3 regions of the Frigoribacterium sp. PhB107 genome follow, and region 1 is predicted to be linked to each of the others. Evidence: predicted binding sites of a transcription regulator. Region 1 holds the regulator's gene; each other region holds the start of a gene.
What was found. Region 1 encodes HrcA, which represses chaperone genes, less so after heat shock. Its sites were predicted from a motif close to TTNGCACTCGNNNNNNNCGAGTGCNAA; they were not measured.

Region 1 (9,777 bases):
CTCGACGCCGACGACCGCGTCTTCAGCGCGTTCTCGCTGAGCAAGACCTACGCCATGACCGGCGTGCGCGTCGGCTACCTGGTGACGCCGCGTGGCCTCGCCCCGACGATGCGGACGGTCCAGGAGGCGATGATCAGCTGCGTCGCCGAGCCCGACCAGCACGCGGCCCTCGCCGCCGTCACCGGCGACCACGGGCCGGTGTCCGAGGCCCGGGAGCACTATCGCCAGAACCTCGAGCTCGCCACGGCGCTGCTCGTGGAGCGCGGCATCGCCCACCTCGACCCGCAGGGCGCCTTCTACCTCTGGATCGACGTGAGCCACGCGTCGCAGGGCGACGTCGCCGGCTGGGCCGAGCGCTTCCTGCTCGAGCGGCGGGTCGCCGTCGCGCCGGGCAGCGCCTTCGGCCGGTCCGGCGAGGGCTGGATCCGCATCTGCCTGGCCGCGGCTCCCGAAGTGATCGAGCGCGGGCTCCGGGCCCTCCCCGCACCCGGCGCCTGACGGGGACGCCCCCGCCTCGATCCGGGGGTCTGCCCCCTTCAGGCGGGCTGCGTCTCCTTCGTAGGCTCGAGACATGACGAACACCGCACCGACCACCCCGCCCGTCGCCGCGCACACCGCGGCCCCTGCCGCTCCTGCCGCCCCCGCGGCGGCCGGCGGACTGCACTCGCCGCTGAGCCTCACGAGCCTCGTGCTCGGGATCGCGTCGGTGGCGCTGAGCTTCACCTTCGTCGTGCCGATCGTCGGCGTCGTCCTCGGCGTCCTGGGTCGCCGACGCGAGCCCGAGGGCCGCACGATGGCGCTGATCGGCATCATCTCGTCGGGGGTGATGCTGCTCGGCAGCGTCGTCCTCCTCGTCGTCGGGCTCCTGGCCGCGGTCCCGATCGGCCTGCTCGGCCTGTTCCAGTACTTCGGCTGACGCCTGCTCGTCAGCTGACGCCTGCCCGTCGGTTGACGCCTGCCCGTCCGCTGCCGCCCGCTCGGTGGGGCCGCGCCTCGTGTCGACAACTCCTGACGGGTGTGCCGGGAGCCCCCGGCAGCGCAGTCACGGCGATGGTGCAGTGCACAGCGCAGGAGTTGTCGACACGGTTCCCGAGCGCGACGTGGGAGAATCGAGGCGACAACCGCCCGCCACCCCCTGAGGACCGTGTGAGCCCCCTAGCAACCCGTGCACTCGAGCCGGCGAAGACCGCGCCCGAGCACATCCGCAACTTCTGCATCATCGCGCACATCGACCACGGCAAGTCGACGCTCGCCGATCGCATGCTGGGCATCACCGGCGTCGTCGAAGACCGGGCGATGCGCGCCCAGTACCTCGACCGCATGGACATTGAGCGCGAGCGCGGCATCACGATCAAGAGCCAGGCCGTGCGCATGCCCTGGGAGCGCGACGGCCAGACCTTCGCCCTCAACATGATCGACACGCCCGGCCACGTCGACTTCAGCTACGAGGTCAGCCGGTCGCTCGCGGCGTGCGAGGGCGCGATCCTCCTCGTCGACGCAGCGCAGGGCATCGAGGCCCAGACGCTGGCGAACCTCTACCTGGCGCTCGAGAACGACCTCGAGATCATCCCGGTCCTCAACAAGATCGACCTGCCGGCGGCCGACCCGGAGAAGTACGCGGCCGAGCTCGCGAGCCTGATCGGGGGCGACCCCGCCGACGTCCTGCGCGTCAGCGGCAAGACGGGCATCGGCGTCACCGAGCTGCTCGACCGCGTCGTCGACCGCATCCCGTCGCCCACAGGCGACTTCGACGCCTCGCCGCGCGCGATGATCTTCGACTCCGTCTACGACAGCTACCGCGGCGTCGTCACCTACATCCGCATGATCGACGGCACCCTGCACCCGCGCGAGAAGGTGCAGATGATGTCGACGAAGTCGACGCACGAGATCCTCGAGATCGGCGTCTCGTCCCCCGAGCCGACGCCGAGCCAGGGCCTCTCGGTCGGCGAGGTCGGCTACCTGATCACCGGTGTGAAAGACGTGCGGCTCTCGAAGGTCGGCGACACCGTCACGACCTCGGCCAAGCCCGCGACGGAGGCGCTGGCCGGCTACGTCGAGCCCCTCCCGATGGTCTACTCGGGCCTGTACCCGATCGACGGCAGCGACTACCCCGACCTGCGCGAGGCCCTCGACAAGCTCAAGCTGTCCGACGCCGCCCTCGTCTACGAGCCCGAGACCAGCGTCGCGCTCGGCTTCGGGTTCCGCTGCGGGTTCCTCGGGCTGCTGCACCTCGAGATCATCACCGAGCGCCTCGAGCGCGAGTTCGGCCTCGACCTCATCACCACGGCGCCGAGCGTCGTCTACGAGGTCACCACCGACGACAAGCAGACGGTGACCGTCACCAACCCGAGCGAGTTCCCCGGCGGCAAGATCGCCAGCGTGAGCGAGCCGATGGTCAAGGCGGCGATCCTCGCCCCGAAGGACTACGTCGGCGTCATCATGGAGCTCTGCCAGCAGCGCCGCGGCGCCCTGCTCGGCATGGAGTACCTCGGAGAGGACCGGGTCGAGATCCGCTACGCGATGCCCCTCGGCGAGATCGTCTTCGACTTCTTCGACAGCCTCAAGTCGAAGACGGCCGGCTACGCGAGCCTCGACTACGAGCCCACCGGCGACCAGGAGGCCGACCTGGTCAAGGTCGACATCCTTCTCCAGGGCGAGCAGGTCGACGCGTTCAGCGCGATCGTCCACCGCGACAAGGCTTACGCGTACGGGGTCCTCATGACCGGTCGCCTCCGCGAGCTCATCCCTCGACAGCAGTTCGAGGTCACCATCCAGGCCGCGATCGGCGCCCGCATCATCGCGCGCGAGAGTATCCGCGCCATGCGCAAGGACGTCCTCGCGAAGTGCTACGGCGGCGACATCAGCCGCAAGCGCAAGCTGCTCGAGAAGCAGAAGGAGGGCAAGAAGCGCATGAAGACCATCGGTCGCGTCGAGGTGCCCCAGGAGGCGTTCATCGCCGCCCTGAGCGGCGACACCGAGGCGAAGAAAGAGAAGAAGTAGCCGATGCGCCGCTCGACCCACGCCGAGACCCACACGACCTACGGCGAGGTCGGGGCGACGCAGGCGCCCGACCTGATGCAGTACCCGCCCAAGGGCTTCCGCCCCGCCGAGTACCGCACCAGGGTCGGCCACGGGGACGCCCGCTTCGAGGCGGCGTGGATCGCCACGATGACCTGGAAGATCCAGGAGCGCAGCGGCATCGAGGTCCACGTCGACTCGGTGCCGCCCGTCGAGGAGGGCGGCTACCACCCCGTCACCTTCGACGACGACGGCGTCCCCGTGGACCCGGCGCACTGGGAGCAGGGCCGCGACGAGTCCCGCTTCGCGCCGGACGGCACGCCGTTCCTCACCGCGGGCACGACGGCGACCCTGTCCATCTCGGCCTACGGCCGCAGCGTGCAGGCACCCGTCCGGGTCGTCTACGTCGTCGACGAGCCGAGGCGCAAGGGCTTCGCCTACGGCACGCTCGACGGCCACCCGGAGAGCGGCGAGGAGAGCTGGGTCGTCGACCAGACCGACGACGGCTCCGTCTGGCTGTCGATCCGCTCGTTCTCCCGCCCCAGCACCTGGCGCTGGAAGCTCGTCGAGCCCTTCATGCGCCGCCAGCAGGCGATGTACACGCGTCGTTACCTGCGCGCCCTCAGCCTGAGCGAGCCCGACGTCCCGGCCGAGGCCGACGTCGACCTCGAGGCCGCCGCCGAGGCCGCTCACGACGACGAGATCCGCGAGCCCGGCTCGCGCCGGTCGGGCGACTGACGGTGCCCGGAGCCCTTCCCCTCGGCGACCCTGCCCCCGTCGACGGCTCGCTGCCGGCCTCGGTGGTCGAGGGCGTCGCCGACCGCAACTTCGGCGTGTACCTGCACGTGCCCTTCTGCCGGGTGCGCTGTGGCTACTGCGACTTCAACACCTACACGGGCGACGAGCTGCGCGGGGCCCGACGTGACGACTACGCGCAGGAGGCGGTGGACGAGGTGCGCCTCGCCGGTCGCGTCCTCGGGGGCGCCGGGCTGCCTCCTCGTCCCGTCTCGACCGTCTTCTTCGGCGGCGGCACGCCCACGATGCTGTCGCACTCCGACCTCGCCGCGATGCTCTCGTCGGTCGTCGACACCTGGGGGCTGGTCGACGGCGCCGAGGTGACGACGGAGGCGAACCCCGACTCGGTCGACGCCGAGTACCTCGAGGCGCTGGCGACCGCCGGCTTCACGCGCGTCAGCTTCGGCATGCAGTCCGCGGTGCCGAGCGTGCTCGCGACCCTCGAGCGGACGCACGACCCCGAGCGCGTGCCCCTCGTCGTGCGCTGGGCGCGCGACGCCGGGCTCGACGTCAGCCTCGACCTCATCTACGGCACGCCCGGCGAGACGATCGACGACTGGTCCCGGTCGCTCGACGTCGCCCTCGAGCAGGAGCCCGACCACCTGTCCGCGTACTCGCTCATCGTCGAGGACGGCACGAAGCTCGCTCGGCAGATCCGCCGTGGCGAGGTGGCCCAGCCCGACGACGACACCGCGGCCGACATGTACGAGCTCGCCGACGACCGGCTCGCCGCCGCGGGCTACGGTTGGTACGAGGTGAGCAACTGGGCGCGCGACGAGCAGCACCGCTCGCGCCACAACCTGTCGTACTGGCAAGGCCACGACTGGTGGGGCGTCGGCCCGGGCGCCCACAGCCACGTCGGCGGGGTCCGCTGGTGGAACGTGAAGCACCCGGCTGCCTACGGCCAGCGCATGGCCGCGGGGGAGTCGCCGGGGGCCGGCCGCGAGACGCTCGACGCGGAGACGCGCCGGGTCGAGCGGGTGCTGCTCGCCGTCCGGATGCGCGAGGGCCTGCCCACCTCCGACCTCGATCCCGAGGGCCGCGCGGCCGTGGCGGGGCTCATCGCGGACGGCTGGGTCGAGGGGCGCGAGGCGCTGGCCGGTCGGGTCGTCCTCACGCGCACGGGGCGGCTCATGGCCGACGCCGTGGTCCGTCGGCTGCTCCCGGTCTGAGGGCCGACGCGACCCGAGTCGACGCTGGACGCGGCCGGGACGACGCGAGGCGCGCCTCCCGAGCGGGAGACGCGCCTCGACGAGCGTGCCGGCGGGCTACGCCTTGACGAACTCGATGCTCAGCGGGTACTTGTAGTACTCGCCGCGGTTGGCGGCGAGGGCCGCGATGATCCCGAAGACGATCACGACGATCGCCGCGGCGAGCGTGATCAGCACGCCGATGCCGAGGAACGACGTGGCGCCTCCGACGACGTACGCGATGACCATCGTGATCTGGAAGTTCAGTGCGACGCGGCTGTGCTCGCGGACGAACGGGCCGCGGTCCTTGAGCACGAGGTAGCCGACCAGGGGCGCGACGAAGCTGAGCAGGATGCCGCCGACGTGGATCAGCGTGGCCCAGAGCTTCTCGTCCTCGGGCCGCAGGGGCTGCGGAGGCTGCGGGGCGCCGTAGCCGGGCTGCTGCCCGTAGCCGGGCTGCTGCGGGCCGGGCTGACCCGGCTGCTGCCCGTAGCCGGGCTGGCCCTGACCCGGCTGGCCCTGGCCGGGCTGCTGGCCCCAGCCGGAGCCCTGCGGGTCGTGCGGCTGGGAGGGAGGGGTGTCGGTCATCTGCTCACCTGTTCGTCGTCGTGGGCCCGACCGGGTCGAGGCGAACGGGCGCATCGCGGGTGGTCGGTGCTGGCCGCCCGGCCGGACGAGGTCGTCCGGCGGGCGTCACGGCGAGCATAGGGCAGGAGGTGCGGGTCGAGTAGGCCTCGCGGGCCGCGTGACGTAGGATTGGCAGTCTGGCAGGACGAGTGCCAGCGAGCTCGGGTCGTCGTCGTGACGTGCCCCGCCGCCGGCCGTGCGAGAGGGAGGTGCGTCGTGGTCTCGGAACGTGGTCTCGAGGTGCTGCGCGTCATCGTGCACGACTACGTCGCCTCCCGCGAGCCCGTGGGCTCGAAGTCGATCGTCGAGCGTCACCACTTCGGCGTCTCGGCCGCCACGATCCGCAACGACATGGCGCTCCTCGAAGAAGAAGAGCTGATCGCGGCGCCGCACACCTCGTCGGGTCGGGTGCCGACCGACAAGGGCTACCGTCTCTTCGTCAACCACCTCGCCGACCTGCGTCCGCTGAGCAGCGCGCAGCGGCAGGCGATCGAGACGTTCCTCGGCGACTCTGCCGACCTCGACGAGGTCCTCGGCCGCACGGTCCGCCTCCTGTCCCAGCTGACGAACCAGGTCGCGCTGGTGCAGTACCCCTCATTCTCGCGGGCGCGCGTGCGGCACGTCGAGCTGGTCAGCCTGGCCGAGCGGCGCGTCATGACCGTGCTCATCACCGACACGGGGCAGGTCGAGCAGCGGCTCGTCGAGCTGCCCGTCGTCGTCGACGACGAGTTCCTCGCTGAGCTCCGCGGGGCGCTCAACGCGGCGGTGGGCGGCACCGAGCTGAGCGCGGCCGCCGCGCTGCTCGGCGACCTGCACGACCGCTTCCGCCCTGAGCAGGCCGTCGTGGTCGGCGTCGTCGTCGCCAGCCTGGTCGAGCAGCTCGCCGCCGGGCGTCAGGAACGCCTCGTGATGGCCGGCGCGGCCAACCTCGTGCGCACGGGCGACGACTTCAGCGGCGACCTCTACCCCGTCCTCGAGGCGATCGAGCAGCAGGTGGCCCTGCTGCGCCTCTTCGGCGAGATGCAGCTCGACGCGGTCGACGTCGCCGCGAGCATCGGGCGGGAGAACGCCTCCTTCGGCCTCTCCCAGGCGTCCGTGCTCGCGAGCGGGTACACCTCGACGGGCAGCGAGGTCGCGCGCCTCGGCGTGCTCGGCCCGATGCGCATGGACTACTCGACCAACATGGCCGCCGTGCGTGCGGTGGCCCGCTATCTGTCGTCGCTGCTCTCCGAGCGCTGACGAGCCGCACCTCCCCGGCCCTGCGCGACCGCGCCGCGCCCCCTGACCAGCCCCCACGAGACCACCCCCAGACACCAGAGGCAGACGAGAACAAGTGGCAGATCATTACGACGTGCTCGGAGTCGACCGGTCGGCGACGCCGGACGAGATCAAGAAGGCGTACCGCAGGCTCGCGCGCGAGCTGCACCCCGACGTCAACCCGAGCCCCGAGGCGTCCGAGCGCTTCAAGGACGTCACGCACGCCTACGACGTGCTGAGCGACCCGCAGCAGCGCGAGCGCTACGACCTCGGCCCGCAGGCCGGGTTCGGCGGCGGAGGCGGGGGCGCGGCGGGCTTCGGCGACATCTTCGACGCGTTCTTCGGAGGCGGAGGAGGCGGGGGCCAGCGACAGGGCCCGCGTTCGCGTCGCGAGCGCGGCCAGGACGCCCTGTTGCGCCTCGAGGTCGACCTCGAGGAGATCGTCTTCGGCACGACCCGCGACATCGAGGTCGACACGGCCGTGCTCTGCGAGACCTGCAACGGGTCGTGCTGCGCGCCCGGCACCTCGCCCCAGACCTGCGACATCTGCCACGGCTCCGGCCAGATCCAGCGGACCGTCCGGTCGCTGCTCGGCAACGTCATGACGTCGAGCCCCTGCGGCACCTGCCGCGGCTACGGCACCGTCATCCCGAACCCGTGCCCCACCTGCCAGGGCCAGGGCCGGGTGCGCGCACGCCGCACGATCCCGATCGACATCCCCGCGGGCGTCGACACGGGCATCCGGCTGCAGCTGCCGAGCCAGGGCGAGGTCGGCCAGGCCGGCGGCCCGAACGGAGACCTCTACCTCGAGGTCAAGGTGCGCCACCACGACATCTACAGCCGCGACGGCGACGATCTGCTCGCGACGCTCGAGGTGCAGATGGCCGACGCCATCCTGGGCACCGAGACCACCCTGCACGCGCTCGACGGAGAGGTCGAGATCGAGCTCAAGGCCGGCACCCAGAGCGCCGACGTCATCACGATCCGCGACCGGGGCATCACGAAGCTCCGCGGCACAGGTCGAGGCGACCTCAAGATCGGCGTGCAGGTGGTGACGCCCACCAAGCTCAGCCACAAGGAGCGAGAGCTCATCGAGAAGTTCGCGGCCGGACGCCGCTCGGCGGCGCCCGAGCTCTCGCAGTTCCAGCAGGGCCTGTTCGGCAAGCTCCGCGACCGGTTCCTGCACTTCTGATCGTGGCCCACTTCTACCTGGTCGACGACCTGACGGACGCGTCCGTCGGGAGCACCGTCGTGGTCGAGGGACAGGAGGCGCGGCACGCGGTGACGGTCAGCCGGGTCCGTGTCGGCGAGTCGCTCGCGCTCGGCGACGGGCGGGGCACGTCGGTGCGCGGAGAGGTCGTCGAGGCGACGGACTCGCGGCTCACGCTGGTCGCCGCCGAGGTGACCCGGGTCGAGCGGCCGGGGACCCGGCTCGTGCTCGTCCAGGCGCTGGCCAAGGGCGACCGCGACGAGCTCGCCGCCCAGGCCGCCACCGAGCTGGGCGTCGACGAGGTCGTGCCGTGGTCGGCCGCCCGCAGCGTCTCGCGCTGGGAGGGCGCCAAGGTGGCCAAGGGCACCGCCCGGTGGCGCTCCATCACGCGGGAGGCGACGAAGCAGGCGATCCGGCCCTGGGCTCCCGTGGTCTCCGAGCTGTCGTCGACGAAGCAGGTCGCGGCGCGCGCCACGGACGCCACGACGCTCGTTCTCGTGCTCGAGCCGAGCGCCGAGCGCGCACTCTCCGACGTCGTCGTCGAGGGCGGGGGAGGCGCGCCGTCGTCGGTCCTGGTGGTGGTCGGCCCCGAGGGCGGCATCTCGCCCTCGGAGCTCGAGCTGCTCGCGAGCGCGGGGGCCGTGCCGGTGCGGCTCGGCGACGCCGTGCTGCGCACGTCGACGGCGGGGCCCGCCGCCCTCGCGGTCCTGAGCGTGCGGCTCGGGCGCTGGTAGGCGCCGGGCCGGCGGTGGGGGCCGTGGGGCCGTGCCGGCGGTGAGGGCCGTGCCGCTGGTGGGGGCCGTGTCGGCGGCCGCGACTACCATGGGACGCATGTCCGAGCCAGAGCCAGCACCGACCGAGGCGTCGGTCTTCAGCCGCATCATCTCGCGCGAGATCCCCGCCGACGTGGTCTTCGAGGACGACTCGGTGATCGCCTTCCGCGACATCGCGCCCCAGGCGCCGTTCCACGTGCTCGTCGTGCCCAAGACCGCGCGTCACCGCGACGTCGTCGAGCTCGCGGCCGCCGACCCGGCGCTGCTCGCCCAGATCGTGGCGACGGCCTCGGCGCTCGCCTCCGACCCGGCCCTCCTCGGCGACGAGGTCGTGGCGGCCTCGGGCGGCACGGGCGATTTCCGACTGATCTTCAACACCGGCGCCTCCGCCGGCCAGACCGTGTTCCACGTGCACGCCCATGTGCTCGCAGGCCCCCTCGAGGAAGGCTCCCTTGCCCACTAGCGAGACCCGCTCCACCGACCCTCAGCCCGCAGGCGAGGGCACCACGCGTGTCGACCTCACCGTCGACGGCGTCGCCATGGTCCAGCTGCTCGGTCCCCAGGACCGCCTGCTGCGCACCGTCGAGAAGCAGTACCCCGACGTGCGCGTGCTCGTCCGGGGCAACGAGGTCGCCCTCGAGGGGCCGACCGCGTCCGTGAGCCGGGCCCGGGTGCTCGTCGACGAGCTCGTCGGGCTCGTCCGCGGGGGCCACGACCTCGCGCCGGCCGAGGTCGAGACGTCCGCGAAGCTGCTCGACTCGGGCGCGGCGGCCCCGTCCGACGTGTTCGGCCAGTCCATCGTCTCGAGCCGCGGCAAGGCCGTGCGCGCGAAGACGCTCGGGCAGAAGCAGTACGTCGACGCCATCGACCAGCACACGATCACGTTCGGCATCGGCCCCGCAGGCAC
Region 2 (9,777 bases), on a different contig from region 1:
TTGCGCTCGGGCTTGTCGGCGACGACGGCCTCGGTGGTCAGGAACAGACCAGCGATGGAGGCGGCGTTCTGCAGGGCAGAGCGGGTCACCTTGGCCGGGTCGATGATGCCGGCGGCGATCATGTCGACGTACTCGCCGGTCGCGGCGTCGAGGCCGTGTCCGACGGGCAGGCTGCGGACCTTGTCGGCGACGACGCCGGGCTCCATGCCCGCGTTGAAGGCGATCTGCTTCAGCGGAGCGTCGATGGCGACACGCACGATGTTCGCGCCGGTCGCCTCGTCGCCCTCGAGGTGCAGCTCGGCGAGAGCGGTCTTGCCGGCCTGGATGAGGGCGACGCCACCACCGGCGACGATGCCCTCCTCGACGGCTGCCTTCGCGTTGCGGACGGCGTCCTCGATGCGGTGCTTGCGCTCCTTGAGCTCGACCTCCGTGGCCGCGCCGGCCTTGATGACGGCGACGCCGCCGGCGAGCTTGGCGAGGCGCTCCTGGAGCTTCTCGCGGTCGTAGTCGCTGTCGGTCGCCTCGATCTCGGAGCGGATCTGACGGACGCGGCCCGCGATCTGCTCGGGGTCGCCGGCGCCCTCGACGATGGTCGTCTCGTCCTTGGTGATGACGACCTTGCGAGCACGGCCGAGCAGGTCGAGGGTCGCGTTCTCGAGCTTGAGGCCGACCTCTTCCGCGATGACCTGGCCACCGGTGAGGATGGCGATGTCCTGCAGCTGGGCCTTGCGACGGTCGCCGAAGCCCGGGGCCTTGACGGCGACCGACTTGAAGATGCCGCGGATCTTGTTGACGACCAGGGTCGCCAGCGCCTCGCCGTCGACGTCCTCGGCGATGATGAGCAGCTGCTTGCCGCTCTGGATCACCTTGTCGACCACGGGGAGGAGGTCCTTGATGTTCGAGATCTTCGAGTTGACGATGAGCACGTAGGCGTCCTCGAAGACAGCCTCCTGGCGCTCGGGGTCGGTCACGAAGTACTGCGACAGGTAGCCCTTGTCGAAGCGCATGCCCTCGGTCAGCTCGAGCTCGGTGCCGAAGGTGTTCGACTCCTCGACGGTGACGACGCCCTCCTTGCCGACCTTGTCGATGGCCTCGGCGATGAGCGCGCCGATGGTGGGGTCGGCGGCGGAGATCGAGGCCGTGGCCGCGATCTGCTCCTTGGTCTCGATGTCCTTCGCGTCGGCGAGGAGCTGGGCCGAGACGGCGGCGGCGGCCTTCTCGATGCCGCGCTTCAGCGAGATGGGGTCGGCGCCTGCGGCGACGTTGCGGAGGCCCTCACGGACGAGCGCCTGGGCGAGCACGGTGGCGGTGGTCGTGCCGTCGCCAGCGACGTCGTCCGTCTTCTTGGCGACCTCCTTGACGAGCTCGGCACCGATCTTCTCGAACGGGTCGTCGAGCTCGATCTCCTTGGCGATGGAGACGCCGTCGTTCGTGATGGTGGGGGCGCCCCACTTCTTCTCGAGCACGACGTTGCGGCCGCGCGGGCCGAGCGTGACCTTCACCGCGTCGGCCAGGATGTTCAGGCCGCGCTCGAGGCCACGACGGGCCTTTTCGTCAAAAGCAATGATCTTAGCCATGTGTTTCCTCGTCCCTCCCGGACGTCATGAAGCAGAAGCATTGGCACTCACCAACGGCGAGTGCCAGGGACGATTCTGGCACTCTCACCTATGGAGTGCAAGTGAGCCCCGCACCTCATGACGCCCGGCAGGGGTCAGGCCAGGCGGACGCTCTCCGCCTGCGGCCCCTTGTCGCCCGTGCCGACCTCGAAGACGACCGCCTGGCCCTCCTCGAGGACCTTGTAGCCGTTCATGTCGATGGCGGAGTAGTGGACGAAGACGTCCTGTCCGCCGTCCGTCACGGTGATGAAGCCGTAGCCCTTCTCCGCGTTGAACCACTTGACGGTGCCCTGTGCCATGGTGTCGTTCCCCTTGCTGTGCTCTGGTGCGGCGCGTGCGGTGGTGCCAGTGCCGGGACCAGATGCTAGCCAGGGCACGCAGGCCCGCAGAAGGCCCGGGCGCCGGGTTAACCCGTCAGAAGTGACGAATTCACACGTTCCGCAACCAGGCGGCAACACGGCCGCAACGGGAAGGCAACGAGGAGGCGCGCCTCAGGGCGCGTAGTCCGCCCCCAGCACCGCGGTCACCGACGAGTCGGGGAACGCGTCGCTCAGCTCGACCGTGGTCGCGCCGAGGTCGCGGGCCACGCCGCGGGCCACGGCCTCGTCGGCCGCGTCGGCGTAGTAGACGATCGTCGAGGGCACGGTGCCGTCGGCGTTGCCCTGGCCGGCCACGGTCCAGCCGGTCTCGGCGAGCGCCAGCGACGCGCTGCTCGCGAGCCCGCTCGTCGTCGTGCCGTTGAGCACGGTGATCGTGGTGACGTCGGGGTCGACGGACGCCGGGTCGGCGGGGGCGACGGTCTCGGCCGGCGTCGTGGGGGCGGCAGTCCCGTCCGTCGCGTCGTCGGCCGGCGTCTCCGACCCGGCCTCGGCCGTCTCGTCGGAGGTCGGAGAGACGAACTGGAAGCTGTCGTTCGCGACGCCGAGGTACACGACGCCCGCGCCGACGAGGACGCCGACCGCGAGGGCGCACCACGCGAAGACGACCCAGCCGCGACCTCGCCGTGCCACGGCTCGGTGGGCCCCGACCCTGTGCAGGTCGCCGGGCACCTCGTCGAATCGGTCGCGGGGGTGTTTCGCCATGGTGTGGTGTCGGTCTTCCGTGTGGGTCAGCGGTCGGTCGGCCCGAACGAGCGGGCGGCCCTCGCCCGCGAGCGCTCCTCGCGCAGTCGCAGGAGCCTCCCCACGAGCATGGGCGAGTAGGCAAGTGCAGCAGGTCTGTCGAGGAGGGAGCCGAGCATCTGCTGATAGCGCGCGGTCGTGAGGCCGAGCTCGCGCCGCACCGCCGCCTCCTTCTGTCCGGACGAGGAAGGGGCACGCTGCTCGAAGTCGAGCAGGGCACGGTCGCGCTCGGACAGCGCGCTCGTGCGCACGTCCCCGCTGCCGCTGCCCTCGTCGCTCACTGCCCCGCCCTCTCGGTCCCGGCCAGCTTAGGGGCGGGCGGCGGAGCAGCCGCGGAGGCGCAGGGCGGTTCGGCCGGTCCGCCCACAGCCGTCAGCCGGTCGTCCACAGGCGGGTGCCGTGGGCGTCACCCACCGCCAGCGCACGCCCGTCGAGGGCGAGCACGGCGAAGGACTCGTCCTGGGGCACCCCGTCGGGCAGGACGACCGGCACGTCGTGCAGCAGGCCCCGCCGCTCGTACGAGATCCACCGCGCACCCAGGCCGCGCACGAGGTCGACGAACTCCTGCCGACGGCGTCCGGGCAGGTAGACGAGCGTGCCGGTCGAGACGACGACGAGCGTCGCGTCCCGGGGAGCCTCGGCCGCGAGCCGCACGAGGTCGTCGAGGGCGTCGCCCCGCTCGACCCGAGGAGGCGCGTCGGCGGCCACCGAGACAGCCTGCCCCAGCAGGGCGGCCCGGCCCGTCGCCCCGGGCGGGAGCAGCGCCTCGAGCCAGCCCACGTCCTCGGCGGAACGCACGTCGAGCGGGTCGAGGTCGAGTCCCGCGCGCCAGACGACCTCGGGCAGCCGAACCTCGCCGAGGTCGCCGTGCACGACGACCTCGAGCTGGACGGGGCTGTCCGGGGCGCCCCAGCGGACGTCGTCCGCGCGGTGCCCGTAGCGGTCGGGCAGCAGGCCGAGGCCGGCCGAGGCGCCGACCTCGAGCAGGGCCACCGGCCCCTCCACCCGGGCGAGGGCGAGCGACACGGGGCTGGTGCGCCGCACGTCGTTGGTCTGCGTGAGCCGCCGGCCGAGCTCGTCGAGGAACCGGTCGGGGTGGTCGAGCAGCCAGCGCCGCAGCTCAGGCCAGGGGCCGGGGGGCGCACCCAGCCACCTCGCGACGGCGAGCACGAGCACCGGCTGGCGCCGCGCCTCCTCGGCTCGCTCGACCAGCGCGAGCACCTCGGCGTCCGCGGCGACGCCCCGGGCCGCGGACGCCCAGGCCGGCGAGCCCTCGAGCAGGACGGCGTCCGCGTAGGCGGCGAAGCGGTCGGAGAGGGTCGGCGGCGAGGTCACCGGCCGAGTCTCGCACCCCTGGGAGGCAGCCCCGAGGAGGCGGCGGCGCGGAATGGGCGTCGGCGGCGCGGTGTTCAATGGAGAGTCCCCGACGAGCAGGCCCCGACGCCTGCGAGTCCCCCCTGACGCAGAGGAGTGCACCATGGCGAACGAGCCCGTGTCGTACCAGGTCGAGAAGTCCGACGAAGAGTGGCGTCGTGAGCTCGACCCCCAGGCCTACCAGGTGCTCCGCCAGGCGGCCACCGAGCGGCCGTGGACGGGCGAGCTGCTCGACGAGAGCCGTGCCGGCGTCTACGCCTGCGCCGCCTGCGGCGCCGAGCTCTTCAAGAGCGGCACCAAGTTCGACAGCGGCTGCGGCTGGCCGAGCTTCTACGAGTCGGTCGACCCGGAGGCCGTCCAGCTGATCGAGGACGACTCGCTCGGCATGGTCCGCACCGAGGTCCGCTGCGCGACCTGCGGGTCGCACCTCGGCCACGTGTTCCCCGACGGCTTCGGCACCCCGACCGGCGACCGCTACTGCATGAACTCGATCTCGCTCGACTTCAAGGCCGAGGGCACCTCGGCCGGCGACCAGGCCCAGGCCTGATGGGCGCCGTCGCCGACGCTGCCCGCCGGCGACGGTCCCGCTCGAAGGTGACCGACGAGGCGCCCGGACACGAGCAGCTGCTCGAGCTCGTGCAGGCGGCCGCGACGGTGGCCGACCACTCGTCGTTGCGGCCGTGGCGCCTCATCGAGCTGCGCGGCGACGACCGTCTGCTGATCGGTCGAGGGCTCGCCGAGGCGAGCGGTGCCGACGGGAAGTCTGCCGAGAAGCTCGAGCAGAAGGCCCTGCGGGCGCCGCTCGTCCTCGCCGTCGTGTTGTCGCCCGTCGAGAGCCGCAAGGTTCCCGAGTGGGAACAGGAGAGCGTCGCCTCGGGCGTCGCCCACCTGCTGTCGCTCGTGCTCGACGACGAGGGCTGGGGCGTGTTCTGGCGCACCGGCACCGACACCCGCCACGAGGCGGTGCACCGGGCCCACGGGCTGGCGCCGCACGAGAAGCTGCTCGGCTGGCTCTACGTCGGCGGGCGGACCGAGCGCGACGAGAAGCCCCGCAAGCTGCTCGAGCCCGGGCGCTTCGTCAGCGCACCGGGCTCGGCGACGGCCTAGGCCTCAGCAGACAGGCTGCGCCTGGCAGGCGGTGCTCACCAGGCTGTGGACTACCAGGCTGCGTCTACCAGGCTGCGTCTACCAGGACTTGCGGCTCTGCCCCACGACGGTGATCGGCAGCCAGAACGAGCCGGTCATGAGCACGATGCCCGCGAAGAAGACGAAGGCGTTGGGCTCGTCCTGGCCGAACGAGTACGCGAAGAGCGCGAAGCTCGCGAGCAGCAGGATGATCGAGCCGATGGCGGTCAGGACGTTGGTCATGGGAGCTCCTCGTGGTCGGTGCCCGGGGCGACCGGGCGCGACCGCACGGGTCGCTGCAGCTCCTACTTCACCACTTGCGCCGGGTCTGCGCCAATCCTGCGTGGCGTGCAGGCCGCCAGCCGTGCCCCGGCCCGTGCTCGCTGCCCTCGTCCGTCGCCTTCGCCCGTCGCCTGTCGGACGTCGGATCGGTAAGATGGTCCCGCCCGCCGCCTTGGCGCAGTCCGGTAGCGCAGTGCTCTTGTAAAGCGAAGGTCGTCGGTTCGAATCCGACAGGCGGCTCCCCCGGCCCCGTCCCGCCCCTCGGCGAGGCGGGGCCTTCCCCGTGCCGCCTCAGCCCTCACCCTGCCACCCCGCCCCGCAGCACCCGACGACGTGCGCTCCCGACGAGAGGACCTCTCGACCGTGCCGTCCCGCCCGCCCGCCGCCGCCTCCGGCAGCCCCTTCCCCCGTCCCCGAGACCTGCTGCGCGTGGGGCCGCACGACGGCGCCCACCTGCCCGCCCTCCGCGTGGCCGTCTCGGTCGTGCTGCCGCTCGCCGTGCTCGTCGCGATCGGGCACGCGGAGTGGGCGCCCTACGCGACCTTCGGCGCGTTCGCCTCGGCGTTCGGCCGCGGACTCGGACGCGTGCAGCGCCTCGGCATGCAGCTCGAGGCGGGCGCGCTGCTCGTCGGGGTCGTCGTGCTCGGCACGGTCCTCTCGGCGGTGCAGCTGCCCGCCGTGGCCCTGGTGCCGGTCGTGGCGCTCGTGGCGGGGGCGGCCTCCGTGGTCGCGGACGTGCGCGGCTGGAACCCGCCCGGCCCCCTCTTCCCGGTCTTCGGGCTCGGCGTCTGCGCCTTCGTGCCGGCCCTGCCGTCGAGCATCGGCGTCGCGGCGGTCGTGTCGTCCCTGAGCGTGCTGGTCGCCCTCGCGACCTCGCTCGTCGGCCTGGTCCGCCGCTCCGGCCGACGGGCCCTCGCGGAGCCCGGCGCCCGGGTCGTCGCGCGTCCGGTCATCGCCGTCGACCTGCGCCGTGCCCTCCTGCACGCCGGCGTCTGCCTGGTGGCCTCGCTCGCGGCCGGTCTCCTCAGCGTCGGGCTGGGGCTGCAGAACCCGTACTGGGCGATGGTGTCCGCCGTGGTGCCCGTCGTGGGCCGCGCGACGTCGGCCCAGTTGCTGCGAGCCGGCCACCGCCTCCTCGGCACGGTCGTGGGGCTGGGCCTCGCGGCCCTGCTCCTGGTCCTGCAGCCGAGCGCCGTCGCGCTCGTCGTCGCCTTCGGGGTGCTCCAGTTCGCGACCGAGCTCGTCGTCGCGCGGAACTACGGCCTGGCCCTGGTGTTCATCACGCCGATGGCACTCGGCATGCCCGCGATCGGGGGCGGGCCCGTCGACGTGGGGGCCCTGATCGCGGCCCGCGGCGCCGACACGGCGATCGGGGTGGGCATCGTCGTGCTGGTGCTCCTCGCGACGCACCGGCTCCGCAGCACGCCGGCGTCGGACAGGACGTCCGCCAGGCCCGTCTAGGAGGCGTCAGCCTGGGCGCGCGCCCGACGGTCGCCCCGGGACCACCAGACGAGGTCCGCGACGCCCTGCGCGATGAGCAGCACGGCGACGACGGACACGATCAGCGTGATCGTCTCGACCGGCCCGCCGGAGGTGAGGGTCAGCAGCTGCACGACGAGCCCGAGCACGCCGAGGACGATCTCGAAGACAGGAGGCAGGACGGTGCCGGTCTTCGTCAGCGTGAACCAGGGGCGGCGGAGTTCGCTCATGGTCCGAGTCTAGGGAGGACGTATCCTCGACCGGGGCGCCCCCGGACGGCGACACGCACGCCGCCGCGCGGCACGACACAGGAGGCCATCGTGAGGACCAGGCAGGTGCGCGTCGACCCCGACGTCCCGAACTGGCTGCTGACGAAGGACGGCGGCCTCGTGCGGCCGGTCGTGACCGTCCTCTCCGCCGGGCTGCTCGCGGCCAGCATCCTCACGAGCCTGCTCGTCGGGGGCGGCAGCCTCACCGTCGTCGCCGTGCTGCTGCTCGTCGCCGCCGTCGCGGTGACCGCCTGGGCCGTCGTCGACGTCGTCTGGTGGACCCTCGGCGGTCGTCGCCGCATCGTCCGGCTGCCGCGCGACCCGGACAGCTGACACCTCTCCGACCCTCGAGACATGCTCGCGAGGGCATGTTCGTGCCCCGCGATCCTGGCAACCGCACAGAGAACTGCGCCGTAAACTCGACCGATGCACCCGACCGGTGCTCACGATCTCCCGGCTGCCGACGACCACCGTTCGTCGCCCGAGCCGGTGCACACGCCCGAGACAATTCGACAGGGAGTCCCGTTGACAGGACACGCCACGACAGGCGCGGCGCCCACCGACGCCGCCTTCTTCGGAGCCGACGACGCGACCCTCGAGGCCGACGCTGCCGAGCGCGAGGCAGGTGCCGCCTCCGCAGCCGCACGGGACGACGGCACCGCGGTCCCCGCCGTGGGGGCCGGCAACGCCACCACGCGCCACCGCAACGTCGCGCTGCTCAGCGTCGCGAGCACCATGGCGACCCGCGTGACCACCTCCGCCAGCATCGACGAGAAGCTCCGCCCGGTGCTCAAGCGCCTCAAGCTGCCCACGGGCCTGCTGCAGCGCGTCGCCGGCGTCGAGGAGCGCCGCAACTGGGCCGAGGGCCAGAGCTTCGACGAGGCCGCGATCGACGCCGGCAAGCGGGCGCTGGCCGAGGCCGGCGTCCGGCCCGACCAGGTGGGCCTGCTCATCAACACCTCCGTGACGAGGCCGCATCTCGAGCCCTCGGTGGCCGTCCGGCTGCACCACGGTCTCGGGCTGCCCTCGTCCGCCACGAACTTCGACATCGCGAACGCGTGCCTGGGCTTCGTCAACGGCATGACGCTCGCCGCGCAGCTGATCGACGCCGGCCAGATCGACTACGCCGTGATCATCGACGGCGAGGACGCCGACGACGTCCAGGTCAATACGATCGACCGCCTCCTGACCAAGGGCTACGAGCGCGACGACTTCATGAGCGAGTTCGCGAGCCTGACGCTCGGCTCCGGCGCCGCGGCGGCCGTGATCGGCCGTGCCGACCGCCACCCCGAGGGGCACCGCATCCTCGGCGGCGTCACCCGTGCGGCGACCGAGAACTACGACCTCTGCGTCGGCAGCGTCGACGGCATGTTCACCGACGCGAAGGCCCTCCTCAAGCGCGGCATGGAGCTCGTCGTCTCGGCCTGGAAGGAGGCGGCCCGCGACTGGAACTGGCAGCGCATGGACCGCTACATCATGCACCAGGTCAGCGACGTGCACACCGGTGCCTTCGTCAAGGCCGCGGGCATCGACCGCAAGCGCGTCCCGCTCACCTACCCCACCCTCGGCAACGTCGGCCCGGCGTCGATCCCGATCACCCTCGTCGAGGAGTCGCGCACCCTCTCCAAGGGCGACCGCGTGCTGCTGATGGGCGTCGGCTCGGGCATCAACACCGCGATGATGGAGCTCGCCTGGTGAGTCGCCTGCCCTCGGCCGCGCGGGCGACGTCGCCCGCGACGCTCCCCCCGGCCGGGCTCGACGGCCTCGACCCGTCGTGGTCGCGGCTGGTGACCGTGCCTGCAGGAGGCGTCGAGCGCGTCGAGCGCACGTGGCACCTCCTCGACAACGCGGCCTCGCTCGAGGAACTCGGGGCGTTTCCCGTCGGCACCGTGCTCTGCGTGCACGGCAACCCGACCTGGTCGTACCTCTGGCGTCGTCTCGTGGCGCAGGCGACCGAGGCCGCCGCGGCCGGCCGGCCCGCGTGGCGGGTCGTCGCCGTCGACCAGCTCGACATGGGCTTCTCGGAGCGGACCGGCGTCGAGCGGGGGCTGCCTCAGCGGATCGCCGACCTCGCCGCGCTGACCGCCGAGCTCGGCCTCGACGGCCCCGTCGTCACGCTCGGACACGACTGGGGCGGCGTCGTCTCGATGGGCTGGGCGGTCGACCACCCCGGCCAGCTCGCAGCCGTGACGATGCTCAACACGGCGATCCACCAGCCGGCCGACGAGCCGATCCCGGCGCCCCTCCGCCTGACGCTCGCCCGCGGCGTCCTGGGACGCGCGACGGTCGCGACGACCGGGTTCATCGACGTGACGCTCGGGCTCGCCCACCCGCGGCTCACGGACACCGTCCGTGCCGGTTACCGCGCGCCCTACCTGTCGGCTGCGCGCCGTGGCGGCGTCGGCGGGTTCGTGGCCGACATCCCCACGGGCCAGCAGCACCCGAGCCGCGCCGAGCTCGACCGGATCGCCGCCGCCCTGCGCGACCTCACGGTGCCGAGCCTGATGCTCT
Region 3 (9,777 bases), on a different contig from region 1:
GGGGGCCGGCGCTCGTGGTGCCGGCGCTCCTCGACGACGCGACCGGCGCCTCCTCGACCTGGTCCCGCACCGACCCCGACGACACCGTCGTCTCGGCCGGCGCACTGGGCATGCTGGCCGAGCGGCTCTTCGAGCACGGCCGGCCGTTCGCCGACGCTGCTCCCCTCTACCTGCGCGAGCCCGACGTCACCCCTGCTGCCCGGCCGAAGACGGTCAGCCAGTGAGCTTCCGGCTGCGACGCGCCTCCGTCGACGACCTCGACGCCGTCATGGCGATCGAGACGTCGGTCTTCGTGAACGACGCCTGGTCGAGCGAGGGGATGGCGCACGAGCTCGCCTCCCGCGACGGCTTCTACCTGGTCGCCACGCCCGACGCCGATGACACCCGCATCGTGGGTTACGGCGGGCTCATGGTGCTGCCCGGCGCCCCCGACGCCGACGTCCAGACCATCGCCGTGCTGCCCGAGGCTCGGCGTTCGGGGCTCGGACGCGCGCTGATGGGCCAGATGATCGCGGAGGCCCGGCGCCGGGGCGTCCGCGAGGTGTTCCTCGAGGTGCGTGCCGACAACCCCGGGGCGCAGAGCCTCTACGAGTCGCTCGGCTTCGAGGCGATCGCCGTGCGCCCCCGCTACTACATGCCCGACGCCGTCGACGCGGTGGTCATGCGGCTGCGGGTGCCGGCGACGACGACCGAGCCGGCGGGGCCCGTGACGGAGCCCGTGACGGAGCCCACGGCGGTGCCCACGGCGGTGCCCTCGACGGCGCCCGCGGTCGTCGTGCCCGAGACGAGCGAGAGCGGGCCCCTGTCGTGACCGAGACCACCGCCTCCTCGACCGGCGCCGTCCGGGTCGCCGACGTGGGCCGTGGCCCCGTCGTGCTCGGCATCGAGACCAGCTGCGACGAGACCGGGGTCGGCATCGTGCGCGGCACCGAGCTGCTCGCCAACGTCATCTCGTCGTCGATGGACGAGCACGCCCGCTACGGCGGCGTCGTGCCGGAGGTCGCCGCCCGCGCCCACCTCGACGCGATGGAGCCCGCCCTGCGCGGGGCGCTCGCCGAGGCCGGGCTGACGCTCGACGAGGTCGACGCGATCGCCGTCACGAGCGGCCCCGGGCTGGCCGGCGCCCTCATGGTCGGGGTCGGCGCGGCCAAGGCGCTCGCGCTGGCCACCGGCAAGCCCCTCTACGCCGTGAACCACCTCGTCGGGCACGTCGGCGCCGACGTGCTGCGCGACGACGGCAGCGACCTCGAGCTGCCGACCGTCGCCCTGCTCGTCTCGGGCGGCCACACCTCGTTGCTGCACGTGCGCGACCTCGTCGACGACGTCGAGCTGCTCGGCGAGACCATCGACGACGCGGCGGGCGAGGCCTTCGACAAGGTCGCCCGTCTGCTCGGCCTGCCCTACCCGGGCGGGCCGCACATCGACCGCGTCGCCGTCGGGGGAGACCCGGCCGCGATCCGGTTCCCCCGGGGCCTCACCCTGCCGAAGGACAGGGCGGCCCACCGCTGGGACTTCTCGTTCTCGGGGCTCAAGACCGCCGTCGCCCGGTGGGTCGAGCGCCGCCGCGACGAGGGGCAGGAGGTGCCGGTCGCCGACGTGGCGGCCAGCTTCCGAGAGGCGGTCGCCGACGTCCTGCTCACGAAGGCGCTCGACGCGTGCGCCGAGCTCGGCGTGCCGCGCCTGCTGCTCGGCGGGGGAGTCGTCGCCAACGCCCGGGTGCGGCAGCTCGCGGAGGAGCGCTGCGCGGCAGCCGGAGTGGAGCTGCGCGTGCCGCCCCTGTCGCTCTGCACCGACAACGGCGCCATGATCGCGGCCCTCGGCGCACAGCTCGTCTCCCGGGGGCGGGCGCCGTCGCCGCTCGACTTCGGGGCGGACTCCACGCTGCCGGTGACGGTCGTCCAGGTCTGACGCGCACCGCGCCTAGGCCGTCCACAGCCCCCGTGCGCTGCCGAGCCGCCGCTGGCCCCCCACGCTAAGGTGGGGGCCTCACGACCAAGGAGACCCCGGACATGACCGACCAGAACCCGGCCCCCCAGGGCCAGCCCTACCAGCAGGACGCCTACCAGCAGAACCCGTACCAGGCGCCCCCGGCGCCGAACGGCGGCTACGGCGCCCCGGCCCAGCGAAACTCGCTCGCCCTCGTCGCCCTGATCCTCGGCATCGCCGGCTTCTTCACGGGCATCGCCAGCATCGGCGCCATCGTCGTCGGCCACATCTCGCTGAGCCAGATCAAGAAGACCGGCGAAGAGGGCCGCAGCATGGCGCTGTGGGGCACGATCCTCGGCTACGCCGCGATCGCGCTGGGCATCATCCTCGCGATCGTCTTCTTCGTCTTCATCTTCGCCGTCGGCTCCGCGGAAGGCTTTGGCGAGTACAGCAACTACTAGCCACCGTGCGGGTCGCCAGCCCGCCGCCGAGGTGACCAGCCGTCCTCCTCGACTCGGTGGATAGCATGACGGGGTCCGCGCTCACCGGCGCGGGCCCCGTTCCCGCATCCTGAGCGTGCCGACCGCACGACTCGTCCGCAGCAGCCCCGCACGCGAAAGGCTCCTCATGGCCACCGACGACCCGAACACCGAGCAGCCGGCACCCGGCTCGTCTCCCGCGCCCGCCCCGTCGGGCGAGCACGCATCTGCCTCGTCGGGCGACCACGACCGACCCGCTTCGTCGCCGCCGCTGCCGCCCACCGCCTTCCCCGGCGCCGCCTCGCAGCCGCCCGCGCCCCAGCCCTCGCACCACCCGTTCGTCGCACCGGGCGCCGCGTCGTCCCCGCCGCAGCCTCCGGCGTCGGCTCCGTATGGTGCGCCGCAGGCTCCGGCGTCGGCTCCGTATGGTGCGCCGCAGGCTCCGGTGTCGGCTCCGTATGGTGCGCCGCAGCCTCCGGTGTCGGCTCCGTATGGTGCGCCGCAGCCTCCGGCGTCGGCTCCGTATGGTGCGCCGCAGCCTCCGGCGTCGGCTCCGTACGGTGCGCCGCAGGCTCCGCCTCGGCCCGTCTACGGCCAGCCGGGCCAGCAGGGGCAGCAGCCCTACGGCGGCCCGCAGCAGCAGCAGTACGGCGTGCCCCCGCAGCAGTACGGTGCTCCCGCGCAGCAGCAGTACGGCGCGACTCAGCAGCAGTACGGCGTGCCCCCGCAGCAGCCCTACGGAGCGCCGCCGCAGCAGTACGGCGCCCCGCAGCAGCCGTACGGCGCCCCGCAGCAGCCGTACGGCGCCCCGCAGCAGCCGTACGGCGCGGCGTACTCGCCCTACGCCTCGGCGGGTGCCACGAAGCCCTCGAGCGTCCTCAGCATCCTGTCGCTCGTCGCGTCGATCGTCGGGTTCCTCGGGGTCATCGTCACCTTCGGCGGCGGTGTCGTGTTCTCGATCGCGGCGGTCGTGCTCGGCCACATCGCCGGCCGGCGTGAGCGGCAGTCGCGCAAGCTCTGGCTGCCGGGCCTCATCGTCGGCTACGCGGGCATCGCCCTCGCGGTGGTCATCTGGATCGGGCTGATCGTCTTCTTCGCGAGCATGCCCGGCGGGTCGTCCGGCACGTTCGACGGCGGGTACGGGCAGTCCTGACCCGCGCCTCCGGGGGCAGGTCGTCAGAGGGGCAGGTCGTCCGGGCGGCGGGCCGTCAGGACGACCGGCCACGTGGGCGGCAAGTCGTCAGACGCGCTCGCAGAGCAGCGCGGTGTGGCGACCGGCCACCCGGGTCAGCACCAGGGTCGCGGCGTGCGTGCCCTGCAGCGACAGCCGCTTGCGGAACGCCGCGGGGTCGACGTCGACGCCGCGCTTCTTGATCTCGAGCCGGCCGATGCCCCGGGTGCGCAGCTCGCGCTTCAGGGTCTTCTCGTCGAGCGGGAACGTCTCGACGACGCGGAACACCTGGGCGAACGGCGTCTCGACCGCCTCGTCGGAGGTGAGCCACGCGATGTCCCGGCTGAGCGTGCGGGCACCGAGCCGCCGAGCCAGGTCGCCGATCAGCCGGGCGCGGATGACGGCTCCGTCGGGCTCGTAGAGGTACTCGCCGAGCTCGCCGACCTCGACGTCGTCGGAGTCGGCGGGCGCGGTCAGCTCGGCCGTGCCGTGCGCTCCCACGACGAGCGCGGCCCTGCCCACGCCGGGGCGGGCGAGCGGCCCGAACCAGACGCCGACCTCGACCACCTCGCGGTCGACCGAGATCCACTGGCACTCGGCGTCGGCGGGCAGCAGCTCGCGGTCGACGCCGGGGCCGAGCTTGACCCCGGTGGGCAGGCGCTCGGCCCAGCCGAACGCGACGTCGAGCGAGGGCGACCAGTCGGCCGGGTCGGCCAGCCGCCTCGTCGCGGCGTGGCCGGCCGTGCGGCGCGCCGGGTCGAGGAACACGCCCTCGACGTCGCCGACGTCGACCGTCGCGGCGTCGCCCTGGACGACGCGCGACGAAGCCCAGGGCGCGAGGTTGTAGGAGGCGACGGCCGCGGTGACCTCGTCGCGGTCGACCGCCAGCACGTCGAGCTCGAGGGCGGCCAGCGCGAGCGCGTCGCCGCCGATGCCGCAGCCGAGGTCGGCGACGCTGCCGAGCCCGGCGGCCCGGTAGCGGCCGGCGTGGCGGGCGGCGACGGGGAGGCGCGTGGCCTGCTCGAGACCGGCCTCGGTGAAGAGCATGCGGCTGGCGAAGTCGCCGAACTTCGTGACGGCCTTGGCCCGGAGCCGGGACTGGCTCAGCACGGCCGCGACCAGGGAGGGCGAGTGGCCCTGCCGGCGGAGCGCCGCGACGGCGCCGACGACGTCGTCGGACGCGCTCCACGGCGGGAGCGAGTCGAGCAGTCGGAGCCCCTCGGGCGAGAGCACGTCGAGGAGCTCAGCAGTGTCCATGGCACCAGTCTCGCCCATCGCCGACCGACTCTGGCACTCGGATTGACCGAGTGCCAGTTCGGCTCTACAGTTGTTCTGGCACTCGCACGTGGCAAGTGCCAGCCCACGTTCTACGAAGTTCCGAGAAAGCAGAGGTCAACCGTGTCGGTCTCCATCAAGCCGCTCGAAGATCGCATCGTCATCCAGCAGGTCGAAGCCGAGCAGACCACGGCTTCCGGCCTCGTGATCCCCGACACCGCCAAGGAGAAGCCCCAGGAGGGCGAGGTCGTGGCGGTCGGACCGGGTCGCATCGACGACAACGGCAACCGCGTGCCGCTCGACGTCGCCGTCGGCGACAAGGTCATCTACAGCAAGTACGGCGGCACCGAGGTCAAGTACGCTGGCGAGGACTACCTCGTCCTCTCGGCGCGCGACGTCCTCGCCGTCATCGTCCGCTAGGCAGACGACGCACCTGCTCCACCCGGAGGCCCCCGCCAAGGCGGGGGCCTTCGTCGTCCCCGGCCGGGAACGGCAGCGGAGCGAGCCAGCGTGGCAGGAGTGGCCGTGTCCGACGACGGCGGCCCGCCCTAGAGTCGTCCCGTGAACCGCAGAGCGCTCTCGTGACCCGCACCCGCACCTCCTCGTCGGGCGGCCTCGCCTACGCCGTCAGCGCGTACGGCCTCTGGGGCGTGCTGCCGGTTTTCTTCCTGCTCATGTCGCCCTCGGGGCCGTTCGAGATCGTCTCGTGGCGCATCCTGTTCTCCCTCGCCTTCTGCGTCGTGCTGCTCGCCGTCACCCGCGGGTTCCCGGCGTTCCTCGCCCTGCTGCGCCAGGGTCGCGTCGTCGGCACCATGGCGCTGGCGGGCGTTCTCATCGTCGTCAACTGGACGACCTTCATCGTCGCGACCCTGGCCGGGCACGTGGTCGAGGCTGCCCTCGGCTACTTCATCAACCCGATCGTCACGGTGCTGCTCGCGGTGCTTGTGCTGCGCGAGCGCCTCCGGCCGGTGCAGTGGGTCGCGATCGGCCTGAGCGCCGTGGCCGTCGTCGTCATCACGGTGGGCACGGGCGGGGTGCCGTGGCCGTCGCTGATCATGGCCTTCTCGTTCGGGGCCTACGGGCTCGTGAAGAAGCAGATGGGCGGCAAGGTCGACGCCGTCAGCGGGCTGACCCTCGAGACGATGGCGGTCGCGCCGTTCGCGGCGGTCGCGCTCGTCGTGCTGGCCGTCACGGGCATCGGCGGGGGCGTCGTGTTCGGCTCCGTCAGCCTGGTGCACACGCTGACGGTGATCAGCTCGGGGATCGTGACGGCAGTGCCGCTCCTGCTCTTCGCCGCCGCCGCACGTCGGTTGCCGCTGGCGACCATCGGGCTGACGCAGTACCTCGCGCCCGTGCTGCAGTTCGTCGTCGGGGTCGTGCTGCTGCGCGAGGAGATGCCGACGAGCCGGTGGATCGGGTTCGCCATCGTGTGGGTCGCGCTGGTAGTGCTCACGACCGACATGGTCGTGACGAGCCGGAGGAGCCGCGCCCGAGGCCGCGAGGCCGACCGTGCTGCGGCACTGGCTCCCGACCCTGCCGGCGGACGTGACGCCGGCCCTGCGGGCGACCGCGCGGCAGGTGCTGAGTCGATGTCACGAATTGCTAACGAAACGGCAGGGTGACCGGGAGAACACACGCAGGAAACATTCCGCCCCTAGTTTCTTCTCAATCGCGGGGACCGTCCACCTAGTGTCGGTCCGGCTGTACGCGCTTCATGAAAGGGACCACGGATGATCCGATCCACCAAAGGGCTGAGGGCCCTGGCGCTCGCAGGAGCCGCCTCCGTTCTGCTCGCAGCCTGTTCCACCACTTCTTCCTCGACCGACGACCCCTCGTCGTCCGCGTCGTCGACGACCAAGGCCGACCCCGCGGCCTCCTGCGAGGCGCCCAGCAGCCCCGGCCAGGACGCCCTCCGCATCGGCACCATCCTGCCGAACACGGGAACGCTCGCCTACCTGGCCCCGCCCGCCGAGGCCGGCGTCGGCCTCGCCGTCGAGGACATCAACGCCGCCGGCGGCGTGCTCGGCCAGGACGTCACGATCGACCCCGCGACCGACTCCGGCGACAGCAACGACCTCACCGTCTCGAGCGCCGCAGCGACGCAGCTGATCGACGCGAAGGTGCCGGTCGCGATCGGCGCCGAGTCGTCGAGCGTCACGCTCAACGTCATCGACCAGCTCACCGCCGCCTGCATCGTCGAGATCTCGCCCGCCAACACGGCGACCTCGCTCAGCGGCTACTCGTCGTACTACTTCCGCACCGCTCCGCCGGACTCGGTCCAGGGCAGCGCGCTCGGCACGCAGATCGTCAACGACGGCCGTGCCAACGTCGCGTTCCTCGTCTTCAACGACACCTACGGCACCGGCCTGCGCGACTCCGTCCAGGAGTCGATCGAGGCCTCGGGCGGCACCGTCGTCTACGGCGCGTCCGGCGAGGGCCAGGAGTTCCCCCCCGGCCAGACCACGTTCTCGTCCGAGGTGACGGCCGCGCTGGCCACGAACCCCGACGCGATCGTCATCCTCGCCTTCGACGAGACCAAGTCGATCGTCCCCGAGCTCATCTCGCAGGGCGCCGACATCAGCACGGTCTACATGTCGGACGGCAACACGGCCGACTACAGCGAGGACTTCGACCCGGGCACCCTCGCCGGCGCCCAGGGCACCATCCCCGGTGCGTTCCCGTCGACCGACCTGCAGTCGCGCTTCGCCGAGTACTACCAGCGCACCGCGGGCTCGGCCCTGGCCGACTACTCGTACGCACAGGAGTCCTACGACGCCGTCATCCTCGCCGCGCTCGCCGCGGTGAAGGGCGGGGGCACGGACTCGGGCACCATCCAGGCCAACATGGCCGCGGTGTCCGGTGCTGACGAGGGCACCGAGTGCACCACCTTCGCGGAGTGCGTCACGGCCATCGAGGCCGGCGACGACATCCACTACACCGGCCCCTCGGGCATCGGTGCGTTCGACGACCAGAACGACCCGTCGAGCGCCTTCATCGGCATCTACAAGTTCGACGACAACAACGTCCCCGTCTACCAGACGGCGGTCGAGGGCCAGGTCGAGTAACACGGCCCCTGCCTGACGGAGAGGCCCCGGTGCTGCGGCACCGGGGCCTCTCTGCGTGCCCAGGGGCTGTGCGTGCCCGGCGGCGTCACCGTGTCCATGATGTGCCGGCGTGCCGGCGTGCCGGCACGCCGGCGTGCCGGGGTGCCGCGGGGGTCCTGGACGATGCGTGGTGCGCCCGGGTCTCGTGCGCCTCCTCGGGGCCGCCCCGCACCTCGTCTCTGCCTTGCAGGCCCGTAATTTGAGTGTGATCTGAGCTGCTGGACCCTGCGGAGTCAGCATCAACGGGACTGGCTCAGAAGATCTGTCTCGCTTTGGTGCCGATGCTCGAGCAACCAGCAGCGCCGTGCAGCGAAGGAGGCGCGCCGCGGCACGGGCGCATCAGGTCCCGTCCCCGGCCCACCCGCCTCCACACCGCCCCCACGCACGACGAAGGCCCCGCACGCGATCGTGCGGGGCCTTCGAAGGTGCTCAGGTCAGGGTCAAGAGTCCATGTCCTTGGCCAGGGTGCCGAGGTAGAGCTCGATCACCTTGGGGTCGTCGGCCAGCTCGCGTCCGGTGCCCGAGTAGGCGTTGCGGCCCTGGTCGAGCACGTAGCCGCGGTCGCAGATCTGCAGGCAGCGGCGGGCGTTCTGCTCGACCATGATGACCGAGACGCCGGCCTTGTTGATGCGGCGGGTGCGGATGAAGGTCTCGTCCTGGCGCACCGGCGAGAGGCCGGCCGACGGCTCGTCGAGCAGCAGTACCTTGGGGTCCATCATCAGCGCGCGGGCCATCGCGACCGACTGGCGCTCACCGCCCGAGAGCGACCCGGCACGCTGGCCGCGGCGGTCGCCGAGCACGGGGAACAGGTCGTAGATGTACTCGAGCCGCTCGGCGAACAGCTTGGGGCGGAGGAACATCCCCATCTGCAGGTTCTCCTCGATGGTGAGCGAGGGGAACACGTTGTTCGTCTGCGGCACGAAGCCGACGCCGGCCTGCACGAGCTTGTTGGCCTTGAGGTTCGTGATGTCCTCGCCGCCGAGCGTGACGCTGCCCGAGTGGATCTTGACGAGGCCGAACAGGGCCTTGAGCAGCGTCGACTTGCCGGCGCCGTTCGGGCCGATGATGCCGATCAGCTCGCCGGGGTAGCAGACCAGGTCGCACCCGTTGAGGATGTTCACCCCGGGCAGGTAGCCCGCCGTGAGGTCGCTGGCGTTCATGATCGGCTCGATGCCGGCGAACTTCTCGGTGCCGGGGTGCATCTCGGTCGTCGAGGCGCTCATCGCTTGTCTCCGCTCTGCTGGTCGGCGGCCGCGTTCGTGGCCGCCGGGGTCGACGGGTCGGGGGAGCCGGGCAGGTCGCGCCCCGGCGTGCCGCCTGAGCCGGTCGACGAGGAGGCGCCCGTCGCGTCGCCCTCGCGGGCCGCGTCCTCGGCCGCCACCTCCTGCTCGAGCTCCTCGAGCACCGCGTCCGTCAGCAGCGAGTCGTCGCCGAGGTCGGTGTCGTGGTGCGCGCCGAGGTAGGCGTCGATGACGGCCTGGTCGTCCATGACGGTGTCGGCCGGACCCTCGGCCACGACCTTGCCCTCGGCCATGACGATGACCCAGTCCGAGATGTGCCGCACCATGTGCATGTCGTGCTCGACGAAGAGCACCGTGGTGCCCTCGTCGCGCAGGCTCTGGATGTGGCCGAGCAGCGACTGCGTCAGGGCCGGGTTCACGCCGGCCATCGGCTCGTCGAGCATGATCATCTCGGGGTCGCTCATCAGGGCGCGGGCCATCTCGAGCAGCTTGCGCTGGCCGCCGGAGAGGCTGCCCGCGTAGTCGTCCTTCTTCTCGTGCAGCTTGAAGCGGTGCAGCAGGTCCTCGGCCTTGATCGTGAT

Region 2: groL (chaperonin GroEL) is a predicted target of HrcA. The motif match lies at 1,618-1,644, and genes of this name have one in related genera.
Region 3: groES (co-chaperone GroES) is a predicted target of HrcA. The motif match lies at 4,864-4,890, and genes of this name have one in related genera.

The regions. Positions count from the first base shown of each region.
Region 1 covers NZ_RJKU01000001.1:590,920-600,696, reverse strand. Annotated here, with positions in the region: gene EDF18_RS02720 (pyridoxal phosphate-dependent aminotransferase) at 1-498, shown strand, start outside; gene EDF18_RS02715 (DUF4190 domain-containing protein) at 572-916, shown strand; gene lepA (translation elongation factor 4) at 1,147-3,000, shown strand; gene EDF18_RS02705 (DUF1990 family protein) at 3,004-3,756, shown strand; gene hemW (radical SAM family heme chaperone HemW) at 3,759-4,985, shown strand; gene EDF18_RS16765 (DUF4870 domain-containing protein) at 5,082-5,591, opposite strand; gene hrcA (heat-inducible transcriptional repressor HrcA) at 5,847-6,869, shown strand; gene dnaJ (molecular chaperone DnaJ) at 6,964-8,079, shown strand; gene EDF18_RS02680 (16S rRNA (uracil(1498)-N(3))-methyltransferase) at 8,082-8,831, shown strand; gene EDF18_RS02675 (HIT domain-containing protein) at 8,929-9,333, shown strand; gene EDF18_RS02670 (PhoH family protein) at 9,323-9,777, shown strand, end outside.
Region 2 covers NZ_RJKU01000002.1:658,115-667,891, reverse strand. Annotated here, with positions in the region: gene groL (chaperonin GroEL) at 1-1,577, opposite strand, end outside; gene EDF18_RS11365 (cold-shock protein) at 1,712-1,915, opposite strand; gene EDF18_RS11360 (LytR C-terminal domain-containing protein) at 2,108-2,698, opposite strand; gene EDF18_RS11355 (DUF3263 domain-containing protein) at 2,725-3,018, opposite strand; gene EDF18_RS11350 (DUF2332 domain-containing protein) at 3,110-4,072, opposite strand; gene msrB (peptide-methionine (R)-S-oxide reductase MsrB) at 4,230-4,658, shown strand; gene EDF18_RS11340 (nitroreductase family protein) at 4,658-5,218, shown strand; gene EDF18_RS11335 (hypothetical protein) at 5,297-5,479, opposite strand; tRNA gene EDF18_RS11330 (tRNA-Thr) at 5,685-5,758, shown strand; gene EDF18_RS11325 (FUSC family protein) at 5,882-6,979, shown strand; gene EDF18_RS11320 (hypothetical protein) at 6,976-7,227, opposite strand; gene EDF18_RS11315 (hypothetical protein) at 7,318-7,599, shown strand; gene EDF18_RS11310 (3-oxoacyl-ACP synthase III) at 8,002-8,964, shown strand; gene EDF18_RS11305 (alpha/beta fold hydrolase) at 8,970-9,777, shown strand, end outside.
Region 3 covers NZ_RJKU01000002.1:449,757-459,533, forward strand. Annotated here, with positions in the region: gene tsaB (tRNA (adenosine(37)-N6)-threonylcarbamoyltransferase complex dimerization subunit type 1 TsaB) at 1-224, shown strand, start outside; gene rimI (ribosomal protein S18-alanine N-acetyltransferase) at 221-811, shown strand; gene tsaD (tRNA (adenosine(37)-N6)-threonylcarbamoyltransferase complex transferase subunit TsaD) at 874-1,908, shown strand; gene EDF18_RS10355 (DUF4190 domain-containing protein) at 2,010-2,387, shown strand; gene EDF18_RS16155 (hypothetical protein) at 2,554-3,558, shown strand; gene EDF18_RS10365 (SAM-dependent methyltransferase) at 3,646-4,833, opposite strand; gene groES (co-chaperone GroES) at 4,975-5,271, shown strand; gene rarD (EamA family transporter RarD) at 5,433-6,473, shown strand; gene EDF18_RS10380 (ABC transporter substrate-binding protein) at 6,582-7,916, shown strand; gene EDF18_RS10385 (ABC transporter ATP-binding protein) at 8,396-9,157, opposite strand; gene EDF18_RS10390 (ABC transporter ATP-binding protein) at 9,175-9,777, opposite strand, start outside.